DNA from 3 places in the Agrobacterium sp. ES01 genome. Region 1 is predicted to be linked to each of the others. Evidence: predicted binding sites of a transcription regulator. Region 1 holds the regulator's gene; each other region holds the start of a gene.
The links. Region 1 encodes PhoB, which activates phosphate uptake and scavenging genes when phosphate is short. Its sites were predicted from a motif close to TGTCATNNANCTGTCAT; they were not measured.
Positions count from the first base shown of each region.

Region 2: a site for PhoB is predicted at 2,419-2,435, ahead of ACQQ2Q_RS04955 (YrbL family protein). Genes of this name have one in related genera too.
Region 3: a site for PhoB is predicted at 2,074-2,090, ahead of ACQQ2Q_RS00545 (esterase-like activity of phytase family protein). Genes of this name have one in related genera too.

Region 1 covers NZ_JBNQTH010000001.1:1,144,952-1,149,596, reverse strand. Annotated here, with positions in the region: gene ACQQ2Q_RS05650 (aspartate aminotransferase family protein) at 1-913, opposite strand, end outside; gene ACQQ2Q_RS05645 (GcrA family cell cycle regulator) at 1,344-1,898, shown strand; gene phoB (phosphate regulon transcriptional regulator PhoB) at 2,014-2,697, opposite strand; gene phoU (phosphate signaling complex protein PhoU) at 2,719-3,432, opposite strand; gene pstB (phosphate ABC transporter ATP-binding protein PstB) at 3,479-4,294, opposite strand; gene pstA (phosphate ABC transporter permease PstA) at 4,308-4,645, opposite strand, start outside.
Region 2 covers NZ_JBNQTH010000001.1:996,658-1,001,302, forward strand. Annotated here, with positions in the region: gene aceA (isocitrate lyase) at 1-1,083, shown strand, start outside; gene ACQQ2Q_RS04950 (hypothetical protein) at 1,161-1,433, shown strand; gene ACQQ2Q_RS04955 (YrbL family protein) at 1,591-2,334, opposite strand; gene ACQQ2Q_RS04960 (methyl-accepting chemotaxis protein) at 2,527-4,645, opposite strand, start outside.
Region 3 covers NZ_JBNQTH010000001.1:101,388-106,032, forward strand. Annotated here, with positions in the region: gene ACQQ2Q_RS00545 (esterase-like activity of phytase family protein) at 1-2,019, opposite strand, end outside; gene ACQQ2Q_RS00550 (DMT family transporter) at 2,152-3,063, opposite strand; FMN riboswitch at 3,217-3,361, opposite strand; gene hupB (DNA-binding protein HupB) at 3,580-3,858, opposite strand; gene lon (endopeptidase La) at 4,064-4,645, opposite strand, start outside.

The DNA.
Region 1 (4,645 bases):
CAACGTCCCGGACATGCTGAAGAAAATCGTCTTCCAGAATAACGTCCAGGACAGCGTTGCCGACCGCCATGCCCATTGGATTGCCGCCATAAGTGGATCCGTGTGTGCCGGCCGTCATTCCGGAAGCGGCCTCTTCGGTTGCAAGGCACGCGCCGAGCGGGAACCCGCCGCCAATACCCTTGGCAACCGCCATGATGTCTGGCGTGATGCCTGCCCATTCATGGGCAAACAGCTTGCCGGTACGGCCAACACCGCACTGCACTTCATCAAGCATCAGCAAAAGGCCGTGCTCATCGCAAAGTGCCCGCAATTCCCGCAGGAACGCGTTGGACGCGAGGCGAATACCGCCTTCGCCCTGCAACGGTTCAAGCAGGATGCCAGCCGTCTCCTCGGTGATCGCAGCCTTCACAGCTTCGATATCGCCGAACGCAACCTGATCGAAGCCGGGAGCCTTGGGGCCGAAGCCTTCCAGATACTTTTCCTGACCACCCGCCGCGATCGTCGCAATCGTCCGGCCGTGAAACGCGCCCTCAAAGGTAATGATGTGGAAGCGCTCTGGGTTGCCCTTGGCAAAATGGTAACGACGCGCGGTCTTGATCGCGCATTCCAGAGCTTCTGCGCCGGAATTGGTAAAGAACACGCGGTCGGCAAATGTTGCAGCCGTCAGACGCTCGGCAAGCTTTTCCTGGCCCGGAATGTCGTAGAGATTGGAAAGGTGCCAAACCTTGTCCGCCTGCTCTTTCAAGGCGCTCACCAGATGAGGATGCGCATGGCCGAGTGAGTTCACCGCGACGCCGGCGGCAAAGTCGAGATAGCGCTCGCCGTCTTCGGTGATCAGCCAGACACCCTCGCCGCGTTCGAAGCGCAACGGAGCGCGATTATAGGTCTGATAGAGCGGGGAGGCCTCGGCCATTGCGCTTGACTCCTTCGACAGGCACGGAAGATATGGGTTTCGCTGATTGGCGGGTGTTACGAAGTCTAAAAATCAAAAATGCCGCCTTGCGGCGGCTCGCGCACTATCTTCATTTCGGACCCCCATGTCAATAAATCACCGCAATTGCGGGACTTTTTAGCACGGTGCCGTCGCAGCCACGCTTTAGTAGGCGATAGTGGTATTTTAGCCTGTGGACAGCAAGTTGGGGAAAACTATGAAATCGATTCGCGATGATTCCGGCGACTCTTGTCACGGAGTCAGGCTCACACTAGGTTAATGATCAATTACTAGACTGCATGCGGCGGAACTAGTCACCGACAATATCGAGGCATATTTTTTGTTTCGGAGTCTTCCGAGGCAGCGGTGAAGGATTCGGCCTCGGAATGCGCTACAGGCGGAGATATTTGGCATGAATTGGACTGATGAGCGCGTTGAAAGGCTGACGAAGTTGTGGGCCGAAGGTCTCAGCGCAAGCCAGATCGCGGCACAACTAGGCGGCGTCAGTCGAAACGCTGTCATTGGCAAGGTACACCGACTTTGTTTGCCCGGTCGCGCCAAGGCTGGCGGCTCCTCGTCTGCCTCTCGCGCGCCAAAGCGTCCGGCGCCAACGACAGCGCGGCCGCAAAGCTTTCAGCCACGTGTAGCCACGCGCTCGGCCGCCCGTCCTGCCGGCACAACCGTGTCACACGATGAAATCGAAGCTGGTGGCGAAGAGGAGCGTGCAGTCGTTCCGGTGCCATCCAATGTCGTGGTGCCGATTTCGCGTCGTCTTGCCCTCACGGAACTCACCGATCGCACCTGCAAATGGCCGATTGGCGATCCGATGACTGATGAGTTTCATTTCTGCGGTTGCGAGGCATCGGATAACGCACCTTACTGCACCTACCACTCGAAACTGGCTTATCAGCCAGTCAATGACCGCAGGCGCTCATCCGCGCAAAAGCAATCGCTTCCCAGCCGATAAAGATCATGAGATGAGGCCCCGCAAGGGGCCTTTTTTATGCAGCAAGTAAAAAGCCCACCGCCTGGCTGGGCGATGGGTTGAAACAGCGGTAGCAACCGCCAGCATGGGTGACCTGTCAGGCCTCCATGGAATATCCGGCGCCGCGCACGGTGCGGATCACGTCCTGCATGTTGGAAAAATTAAGCGCCTTGCGCAGCCGGCCGACATGCACGTCCACGGTACGCTCGTCCACATAGATGTCATGCCCCCACACACCGTCGAGAAGCTGTGAACGCGAATAGACGCGCCCGGGCGATGCCATCAGGAATTCCAGCAGACGAAATTCGGTCGGTCCAAGTCGAACTTCACGGCTCTTGCGGTGAACACGATGCGTTTCGCGGTCGAGTTCGATGTCGCCGCAACGCAGAACGCTGGACAGCACTTCTGGCCGCGCCCTACGCAACATGGCTTTTACCCGTGCCATCAGTTCCGGTGTGGAGAAGGGCTTGACCACGTAGTCGTCTGCACCTGTCGCCAATCCGCGTATGCGTTCGCTTTCCTCGCCGCGTGCCGTCAACATGATGATCGGCAGCCGTTCTGTTTCCGGGCGAACCCGAAGGCGGCGGCAAAGTTCGATCCCCGACACGCCGGGCAACATCCAGTCAAGGATCAGGAGATCAGGAACCCGTTCCTGCATGCGTATTTCGGCCTCGTCGCCCCGAAGGATCGTCTCGACTTCATAGCCCTCAGATTCCAGATTGTAACGCAGGAGGACGCTCAGCGCCTCCTCGTCTTCAACCACAGCTATTTTCGGCGCCATCTAGTGTCTCACTTCAAGTGCTTATTCCGCGACCGCACTGACATCGGTCGTCGTATCGTCCTTGGGACGGTCACCTTCCGGCTGCATACCGGTGGTCATGTAATAGATGGTCTCTGCGATATTGGTCGCGTGGTCACCCACTCGCTCGATATTCTTGGCGCAGAACAGCAGATGCGTGCAGGTCGTGATATTGCGCGGATCTTCCATCATGTAGGTCAAAAGCTCGCGAAACAGCGAGGTGTAGATGGCGTCGATCTCTTCGTCGCGGTCACGGATGATCTTGGCCTTTTCCGCAGAACGGGTGGTGTAGACATCCAGAACATCGGTCAGCTGTTCGAGTGCGAGTTCGGAGAGATGTTCCAGTCCGCGCGCCAGCTTGCGAGGGACGCCGGTGCCCTGAACGGCCATCACGCGCTTTGCATTGTTCTTGCCCATGTCACCAACGCGTTCCAGATCGCTGGCAATTCTCAGCGCACCGATGATTTCGCGCAGGTCGGCTGCGACCGGCTGGCGACGAGCTATGGTGATGATGGCCTTGTCACCGATTTCCCGCTCGGCATTGTCCATCACCACGTCGTCAGAAATCACCTTCTGGGCAAGGGCGGCGTCGGAATTGACCAATGCGCGGACCGAGTCACCGACCATCTGTTCGGCAAGGCCCCCCATCTCGGAGATGCGCCGGATCAGATATTTAAGGTCTTCATCGAAAGCGGATAGAATATGGGTCGATGGCATTTGAGGTATCCTCGAAATTGGCTTCAGCGCGGATGAAAACGGGATATCAGCCGAAGCGGCCCATGATGTAATCCTGCGTGCGCTGATCATCCGGATTGGTGAACATCTTGTCTGTGTCGTTTTCCTCAACGAGTACGCCAAGATGGAACATGGCGGTGCGCTGCGAGACACGCGCGGCCTGCTGCATCGAGTGCGTCACGATCACGATCGTGTAATTGGCGCGCAGCTCATGGATGAGTTCTTCAACCTTGGCCGTCGCAATCGGATCGAGCGCCGAACAGGGTTCATCCATCAAAATGACTTCCGGGCTGACCGCTACTGCGCGCGCGATGCACAGGCGCTGTTGCTGACCACCGGAAAGGCCGGTGCCTGGCTCCTGAAGGCGATCCTTCACTTCGTTCCAGAGGCCGGCCTTCTGCAGGCTTGTCTCGACGATCTGGTCCAGGTCGGCCTTGCCCTTGGCGAGCCCGTGGATGCGCGGACCATAAGAGATGTTTTCATAGATCGACTTCGGAAAGGGGTTCGGCTTCTGGAACACCATGCCCACACGGGCGCGCAACTCCACCACGTCGATCGAAGGATCGTAGATATCCAGCTCGTCGAGTGTGATCTTGCCGGCCACGCGGCAATTTTCGATCGTGTCATTCATGCGGTTCAAGCAGCGCAGAAAGGTCGACTTTCCGCAGCCGGATGGGCCGATCAGGGCAGTCACCGTATTTTCGCGAACATTGAGGTTCACGTCGAAAAGCGCACGTTTCTCGCCGTAGTAAACCGACACATCCTTGCCGATCATCTTGTAGGTTTTATCGTTCATTTTCTGATCGACCGCCTTTTCCAAAGCTGTTTCCGACATCATGTTCATTGTTCTATTCCTTCTACCAGCGACGTTCAAAGCGCCGCCGTAGCAGAATGGCACCGACATTCATGACAAGCAGGAACAGGAGCAGAATGATGATAGCTCCGGACGTCCGCTCGACAAAGGCGCGTTCAGCTTCGTTGGCCCACATGTAGATCTGTACGGGGAGCGCTGTTGCAGGCTCCATGGGAGAGGTTGGATAATCTGCCACGAACGCCACCATGCCGATCAGCAAAAGCGGAGCGGTTTCACCGAGTGCCTGGGCAAGGCCGATGATCGTGCCGGTCAAGATGCCGGGCGCGGCAAGCGGCAGCACATGGTGGAAAACCATCTGCATTTTCGAGGCCCCAAGCCCCA
Region 2 (4,645 bases), 150 kb from region 1:
GCCATGCAGATGGTTCGTGCCGGGCTGAAGGCGATCTATCTGTCCGGCTGGCAGGTGGCCGCCGACGCCAATACCGCGTCTGCCATGTATCCCGATCAGTCGCTCTACCCCGCCAATGCGGCACCCGAGCTTGCCAAGCGCATCAACCGCACGCTTCAGCGCGCCGACCAGATCGAGACGCAGGAAGGCAACGGACTTTCCGTGGATACCTGGTTTGCCCCGATCGTCGCCGATGCCGAAGCCGGTTTCGGGGGACCGCTCAATGCCTTCGAGATCATGAAGGCCTTCATCGAGGCGGGCGCGGCCGGTGTGCATTTCGAGGACCAGCTGGCGTCGGAGAAGAAGTGCGGCCATCTGGGCGGCAAGGTCCTGATCCCGACGGCTGCCCATATCCGCAACCTGACGGCCGCACGCCTGGCCGCCGATGTCATGGGCGTCTCGACCCTGATCATCGCCCGCACCGATGCGGAGGCTGCCAAGCTGTTGACCTCGGATATCGACGAGCGCGACCAGCCCTTTGTCGACTACGATGCCGGCCGCACGCCGGAAGGCTTCTACCACGTCAAGAACGGTATCGATCCGTGCATTGCCCGCGCCATTGCCTATGCGCCTTATTGCGATCTGATCTGGATGGAAACCGGCAAGCCGGACCTGGAACAGGCGCGCCGGTTTGCCGAGGCCGTGCACAAGGTGCATCCGGGCAAGAAGCTGGCCTATAACTGCTCGCCGTCGTTCAACTGGAAAAAGAACCTGGACGACGCGACCATTGCCAGGTTCCAGCGCGAACTGGGCGCCATGGGTTACAAGTTCCAGTTCATCACGCTCGCCGGCTTCCACCAGCTGAACTACGGCATGTTCGAACTGGCCCGCGGCTACAAGGACCGGCAGATGGCCGCCTATTCGGAGCTGCAGGAAGCCGAGTTCGCTGCGGAGATCAACGGCTACACGGCGACCAAGCACCAGCGCGAAGTCGGCACCGGCTATTTCGACGCGGTCTCGCTCGCCATCTCCGGCGGCACATCCTCCACCACGGCGATGCGGGGGTCGACCGAGACCGAACAGTTCCGCCCGGCGGCGGAGTAAGAGGGGGACTTGTCCCGACTGCACCAACCAATCGAACCAGAATTCAACAACCCCGAGCAATGAGAGGAGAAATACCCATGACACCCAGAACCCGAGTCAAGGAACGCGCCGAAGAACAGTCATCGGCCATGAACGGCGACCAGCAGGCATTGATCCGCATGATCGCCAATGACCTGCATCGCCTCAACCATTCCGTCATGAAGGCCGTCGATGGCGGCGTCTCGGTCGAACTCATCCGCTCCGCCCGCCACCATGGCGGCGACGGCAACTGGGGCGACCTGTTGATCCCCGTCGTTGTCACGCAGGCCCATCACATATCCGACACCGTGGTCGAATTGACGCCACAATAAGATGGCTTAATCAGGCTTCATCACTGTCCTGCACCACCTCAGCCGGCCTTCTGGCCGGCTTTCTTTGTCGAGAGGCAGCAATGCCGGCCCGACCGGATGGCGACACTGCGGCGCAATGTCAAACGCCATCGCCTCACTGATCAAACCGCCTGACTGATCAGACCGTCTGGCGAGACGCGTCTCGCGATGGATCCTGAGCCTGAGCCGCCAGTTCCTCACCATTCACCGACAGGCCTTCGGATACAACAAAGGCATCGATGGTGTCTTGCAGACGCTTACGATAACGCTTCAGTTTCAGCGCGTTCAGCGTGCCGCTCACGGCATAGATGTGGATGGCGCTCTTGTCGCCGGTGCCGTCGATGCAGACAATGCGCTGGCCGCCCTTGCCGTCGCCGGTCAGGACAAAGTTGTCGGGGCTACAATCGGCCATGACGATATGATGTTTGCGCATCACCTCGAAACATTCATCCACAAGCTCGAAGACCCACGGCTGCGGCCCATGTTTGCGCAGCACATCGCGAATGGTCGGGGCTGTTTCACCCGATGGTCCACGCAACCGTTCCACCAGCATGCCCAGCCCCCTGGTGGTGTGTATGAAGCCGTAGATACGGGCAATCGGCAGCGCGACATCTTCGTCGCCGGAAAACCGGCGCGCCTGTTCCAGGAATTCGTCGAATTCACGGCTGAAGCTCAGATAGGCACCAAAGCGGCGGATATGGCGGTAGAACTTGCGCCTGGAGCGCAGTCGCTTTTCGCCGTTGGGACCGCGCCTGTTTTCGCGAATGACCTTGAGCACGATTTCAGGATAGTCGTCGTGAACATAAACGTCACGCGAGGCACCACCGGCAATAAGCTGCCATTCGGCGAGATCGATCTTGTCGGAAAATTGTAACGTCTTCATCACGGGTGCCTGCGCCTTGGGGCTTCATCTGCCAACGGAACGCGGGTCGCACGGCGATCACAGCGGTCCTTAATTGCGCGTCCGTGTAACATACCTGTCATAAACGGCAAACTGCCGCACCGCCTTAAAAAGACAGCAGGGCCGGCCCGAAGGCCAGCCCGACAAACACTTCATCGTGAGATCGCGCCCGGATCAGGCGGCGGCAGTCGATGGATGGCGGGGCGCCACGCCTTCCGCCTCGATGCGGAACTGCCGGACCAGAACCATCAGATCGTCCGTCTCATTGGCCAGATCATGGCTTGCGGCCGTCGCCTCTTCCACCATGGCCGCATTCTGCTGGGTCATCTGATCCATGTAGTTGACGGAGGTGTTGATCTCCTGCAACGCGGCAGACTGTTCCTGGCTGGCGGTGGCGATCATATTGACATGCTGGCTGATGGTGGCGATCTGCTCGCTGATGCGCTGCAGCACGTCGCCCGCTTCCTTCACATGGGTCGAGCCCGTTGCCACTTCTTCGGACGAGCTGTTGATCAGGCCCTTGATTTCCTGCGCGGCCCCGCCGGAGCGCTGGGCGAGTTCACGCACCTCCTGGGCGACAACGGCAAAGCCCTTGCCGGCGTCGCCGGCGCGTGCCGCCTCGATGCCGGCGTTGAGCGCCAGCAGATTGGTCTGGAAGGCAATATCCTCGATCACGTCGATGATCTGCTCGATCTTGCGTGAGGCCTCCTCGATGCGCCCCATTGCCGAAATGGCATTGCCGACCACGACGGCGGATTCATCCGCATTGCGCTTGGTGTCACCGACAATGCTGTCGGCTTCCTTGGCGCGTTCTGCGGCCCCCCGCACGGTTGCGGTGATTTCGTCGACGGCTGCGGCCGTCTGTTCCAGCGAGGCGGCCTGCTGCTCGGTCCGCTTGGAAAGCTCGCCGGTGGAGCCTGCCATCTGGCGACCATTGTTCTGGATGAGACCGACATTATGGGTGATCTTGCCCATGGTGTCGCGCAAGCGCTGCAGCGACAGGTTGAAATCCACCCGCAGGCGTTCCAGCCGTCCGTTGAACTTGCCTTCGATCTGGAAGGAAATATCGCCCGCGGCCAACCGTTCCAGCGCTGCGGCAAGCTTCGTCACCGCATGATCGATCTCGGCGTCCAGCGCCTGCTTTTCCTCATCGTTACGGCGGCGCTCGGCTTCGGCACTTTCGCGCTGCTGCTCGCTTTGCGCCTCGACCTCGATCTTGGCCCGGGCATTGTTCTTGAAGATGCCGAGCGCACGGGCCATGGCACCGATCTCGTCGCCACGGGCCTCTCCGGCAATCGTCGTTTCAAGATCGCCATCGGCAATGCGGCGCATGGTGCCGGTAATGGCGGCAATCGGCCGCTGCAGGGTCAGGACCAGGGCAATTCCGCCCAGAACCGCCAGCAGGATACCGATCACGGTCGTGGAGATCGAGACGCCATTGGCGCGAACGCGCTCTTCCACGGCTGCCTGTTTCTGCATGTCGGAGAAGGTGGTGAGATTGCTCCAGGCCGTGACGATGGCCTGATTGGCCTCGGCATATTCCGTTTTGCGTTCGGCGCTGACATCCACCAGGGCAATACTGCTGTCCTTCAGCGCAGCAAGCGCCGGCGTGATATGCGCAGACAGTTTATCGAAGAAGGCCTTGTCCTCGATGCTGGCACCGAGTGTTTCGAGATTATCGGCAATCAGTTTCACCTGACGGTCGATCCGCTCCATTCCCTCCTGATCCTTGGTGATACGGAAGGCTTCGGCAACGATACGCAGGTCGTAGACGCCGGTAATCAGCTTGCGGCTACCGGCCAGAACCTCTTCGGCCACCACGACCTTGGCGTCCACATCGGCAAACTGGTTGATGGCTTCCGACGTCTTGGAGGCGGATGCCTCATCGAAGGCCTCTGCATATTGGCGGAACTTGCGCAGGATCGCCTTGACGGCATCGGCATTGTCGGGACCCATATCGCCCGATTGCACGCGTTCGCGCAGATCGGCGATCGATTCGGCGAAATTCTTGCCGATAATGCCCTGATTGCCGGTCAATGCGGAGAGCACCTTGCGCTGCGTCTTCACCAGGTCGCCAAGCTTTGCCGTCAGAAAGGGAAACTGGCGCTCGGGCGAACCGGCAGCCATGGTCTGGTTGACCAGCGAGGTGACGAACTGGCCGCCATCGGTCAGGCGTGCTGCCTGGCGCAACGCTGCCTTGGCTTCATTTTCCTCGTTGCGCACGGCGCGCTGAAGGCGTGTCGCCTCATCGGAGAGTTCCATCTGTGCCGAGACCAGGGCGCTCAAACCGCCG
Region 3 (4,645 bases), 1.0 Mb from region 1:
TTCCTTCGAGACCATCTGCAACTCGCCACCGATTGCGGCAGGCTTCAGGCTGTCGACCGCGACGCGGTAAAGTTTCTTGATCCTGGCCGCATCGCCAAGCTGGTTGTCGCGCTCGACGATATAGAGCTGGCCATCGTGGGCGGTGATTTCCGACAGGCCGACCCAGCCCTTTTCACCCTTGTCGAGCGGATAGCGAACGGCTGCCCACTCCTTGGAGGCTGGCTTGTAGGAGACGAGCTTGACGGTGCCCTTTTCATCGTCCTTCCATTCGCGCTGAACGGCCATCCACAAGGTGGCGTCGTCGCCGGAGCCGAGCATGGTCACGCCTTCGAAACCAAAGCGAACTTCGTTTTTCAGAAGGTCATCCGGCAGTGAGACTTCGTCGGTGATCGCACCCTTGCCATCAACGTGATAGAGCGCGTGCGGCACTTCCTTTTCCGTATTGCCTTCCGAGGCAAGCCAGTAGCCGCCCTGACCGTCGAGCGTGATGCCTTCGATGTCGAGCTTCTTGGCAGCCTTGCCGTCCCGTGTGATCGGCAGAGCCGATGTAATTTTTGCGGGCTTTGCTGTCGCATCAATTGTGAAGATCTGCGGCTGCGCCGAATAGAAGCTGTCATTGACCGCATAAAGGATTCCGGGCTTCTCGGCGTCGCCAACGAGGCCGGAGAGTGCGCCCCAGCCGATGATATTGCCGTCAGTGGAGACCGATTCGATCATCGGATAAGAGGGTGCGCCCTCTTCCTGGGCATAGATCATGACATGCGAACGTGCGCCGCCATCTTCGCCGAGGTCGACTTCGTTTGCCGTCGCCAGCAGCTTGCGGCCTGGAATAGCAGCAGCACTTTCGGGAGAGATACCGGATGGCAGGATCTGCACCAGTTCAGGATCGGCACCGGTATCCTTGTAGACGCCGACGACAGAGCCACGCTCCGACAGAACGAAGATGTAGGTCTGGCCATCGAAGGAGGCGACTTCGAGACCTTCTGTCTCGATACCCTTCTTGCCGGCGCGCTTGTCAGGGAAATGGCCGAGGCGGGCCACTTCGCGTTCGAACGACGCACCGGATTCGAACAGAACCTTGCCGGTCTTGTCGAAGATGGTGAAGCCACGCGAGCCACCCTGGTAGTCGCCTTCATTGGCGATCACGATACGATTGTCGTCCAGCCACTTCACAGCGTCAGGCTCGCGCTTCACATCTTTCAGAGACCCGGTGAAGTCGAGCTTGCCGTCTTTTTCGATGTCGATACCGTCAAGATCGACCGAACCAGCGGAGAAATTCGCGGTCACCTTGGAAGTCTTGCCGTCGATGATGACGATGTGATTGTTTTCCTGCATCGTCAGGGCAATTTCGCCGAGCGAATTGATGGAGACGAATTCCGGTTCCGGATCTTCAGGCGCGATCTCGGCAAGACCGGTCACGTCCACATGGCTGAGTGCGCCGCAATCGGCAGTGCCATCCTTGATTGGAATGATGACCACATCGCCGGCGGGCATCTGCGGCATTGCACCGTCGTTCAGTTCTTCGTCGCGCTCGTTTTCAATTGCGACGGCAATGAAGGACTTGTCGGGGGAGACCGCAACCGAGTCGGGCTGACCGCCGAGATCGCAGCTGGCTTCAACGGTCTTGGATGTCAGACCGACGATGGCGAGCTTGCCCGATGGCTTCACATAGCTTTCGGACGTGTTAACACCTGCGAAGACCTTGTCGCCGGCGATAGCAACTGAGGTCGGCTCGCCGTCGAGCATGACAGCGCCTGCTGCCTTGGGTGCCTTTGGATCGGTGATGTCGACGAAGCCGATGCCGCCCAGCGGGCTATCGGAATAGACGAGCGTGTTGCCGTCTTCCGAGGCATAGATGATTTCAGCCGAGGTTTGCGTCATCGGATCCTTGTCCGCCGGCAGATTGGTGGCGACAGGGAAAGACGCGATGCGGTTGAAGACCTGTTCCGCGCCAGCCGGGATGGCGGCGGAAGCGAGCAGAGCCGCGGTCAGGGCCGCGCGGGAAAATCCTGAAGTCATGGGAGAGCCCTCCTGTTCCATGAGAATGAGACAGGAGGCTTGTGCGTCACTTGGATGACAGACGAATGACAATGGCCGCCAATAGGCTGCCGTGATTGCCTCTATCGACCCCGCCGGTGCTTATCCACAGCCTCAGGCCGGCAGTTGGGTCTCCCGCTTCTCCTTGCCCATCTCTGTCCACATCAGGAACAGCGAAGCCGACAGGATCATCAGCGCACCCAGCCAGAGATAGCCTGCAGGCGCATAGCCGAACACCAACCACCCGGCCAGCACGTTGAGCGGCAGCTTCAGATCGTCGAATGGCTGTACATAAGCAGCATCCGCGACGCTGTAGGCGAGTGTCAGGAGATATTGGCCGAACGCTGTCAGCAGGCCTGCCACGAGCAGAAGCACCAACACCTGGCCGGTCGGCACCTCAAAGCCCGAGGCCAGTGCCAGACCGCCATTGATGGGCGTCAGCAGCACCAGCAACCAGACGGTGACGGTTTCTGCAGGCTCGAAATTGGTGAGGTTCTTCATCACCAGCGACGACGCTCCCCAGAGCAGGGCTGCCAGCACCGGCAGAAGCGCGGCTGCGGTAAATCCATCCGACCATGGCTGCAGAATGATCATGGCACCGGTGAAACCGACAGCCGTTGCTGCCCAGCGCACAGGCCCGACACGTTCGCCCAAGAACAGGCGCGCACCCATGATGATGAAGAAAGGCGAGGTCATCACCAGTGCGATCGCCTGCCAGATCGGCACCGAGGCCAGACCGATAGTCCAGGCCTGAACGCCAAAGGCGGCAAAGACCACTCGGATGATGTGACGCCAGGGATAGATCGTCTTCATGGACTTGATGCCAAGTCGGGCCAGCAAAGGCAGCGACAGCACGAAGGCAAAGCCATATTGCCAAAAGGCCGTCGAGGACGGGGAAAAGCCCAAAGTCATGGTGAGCCGCTGGGTGGCAACATTGAGAGCGGCAAAGGCAATGCCTGCGAGCACCATGAAAAATGCACCGGTTACGGCGCGGGAACGCAGAAGCAAAATCAAGCTCTGATTCATGTCATTCTTCCTTCACGTCAAAGGATCAACACAAATCAGGACGCATGAGAGGGATAGCGGCACGGTGCGCAAGACAATGACGATGCACCGTCTGACGAACACCCTCCCCCCGCGCCTGCCCGATGGCAGAACGCAAGGCGGAAGCCGCCAGGATCTCATTCTCTTTCATCCGGACTATGACCGTCGGCTCCGGCATCTCACCGGATCTGCTGACCTCCGCTTTCACGGAGCGCTCGCGGGCTCGGGAGAAAGGTCCCATACCGCCGGTGGGGACTTTCACCCCGCCCTGAGAATTCATGCCGGATTATCCGGCGACCATGAGTTAAGTGAAATCGGCGGTTTCATCAAGCACCGAATGATCCGCGTTTGCGAAACACTGCGTCTCTGAAAATGGCCAGCCCGCATGACGGGATGGGGGCCGCGCCCACAAAAAAAGAGCCCGACGCGTGTCCGGGCTCTTTTCATCACTTCCAATGAAGAGAAGTGCAAAGGCGCTTCCAGGGAAGCGCCCCACAATTACTTGTTGTTAACGGCGTCCTTCAGACCCTTGCCGGCCGTGAACTTCGGCACGTTGCGTGCCGGAATGTCGACTTCTGCGCCTGTCGAAGGGTTGCGGCCCTTGGATGCTTCACGATGCGAAACGGTAAAGGCACCGAAGCCAGCGAGACGGATGTCGCCGCCCTTTGCGAGTTCAGCCTGTACGGTTTCGAAAACTGCATCCACTGCCGACGCTGCGTCGGCCTTGGTCAAACCGCCCTTTTCGGCGACAGCAGATACGAGCTCGTTCTTATTCATGTTTCCACCCTTTCTGATTGGCATGAAACGACTCTGAATTGAGGTCGGGCGGAGAATACGTGTAGTTCCGCCCATAGCAACTGAAAAGCACTGCAAAAGCCCGCAAAACAAGACGTTCCGGCGTTTTTACACAAAAAAGGCTGGCATATTAGCCAGCCTTTTCATTGGGAATGTGCCAATTTGGCAAGAATGCGGCAATTAAGCCTCAGTGTGCCACTGAAGCGCCACCTTCTTCGGCCCCGTCAGCCGTTGTAACGGCGGGCGTTTGAAGGCTTGCATCCCATTCGATCGGCTCCGGAACGCGCAGCAATGCGTGCTCAATCACCTCGCCCATGCGGGACACGGGAACGATCTCAAGATTGTTCTTCACATTGTCCGGAATGTCAGCCAGATCCTTGGCATTTTCTTCCGGGATCAGAACCTTCTTGATGCCGCCGCGAAGGGCCGCAAGCAGCTTTTCCTTCAGGCCGCCGATCGGCAGCACGCGACCGCGCAAGGTCACTTCCCCTGTCATCGCGATATCCTTCGACACCGGAATACCGGTCATGATGGACACGATGGCGGTTGCCATGGCGATACCGGCAGACGGACCGTCCTTCGGCGTTGCACCTTCTGGAACGTGCACGTGTATGTCCGACTTGTCGAAGCGCGGAGGCTCAATGCCGAAATCGACAGCGCGCGAGCGGACGTAAGACGCCGCAGCCGAGATCGATTCCTTCATGACGTCCTTCAGGTTACCGGTCACAGTCATACGACCCTTACCCGGCATCATGACGCCTTCGATTGT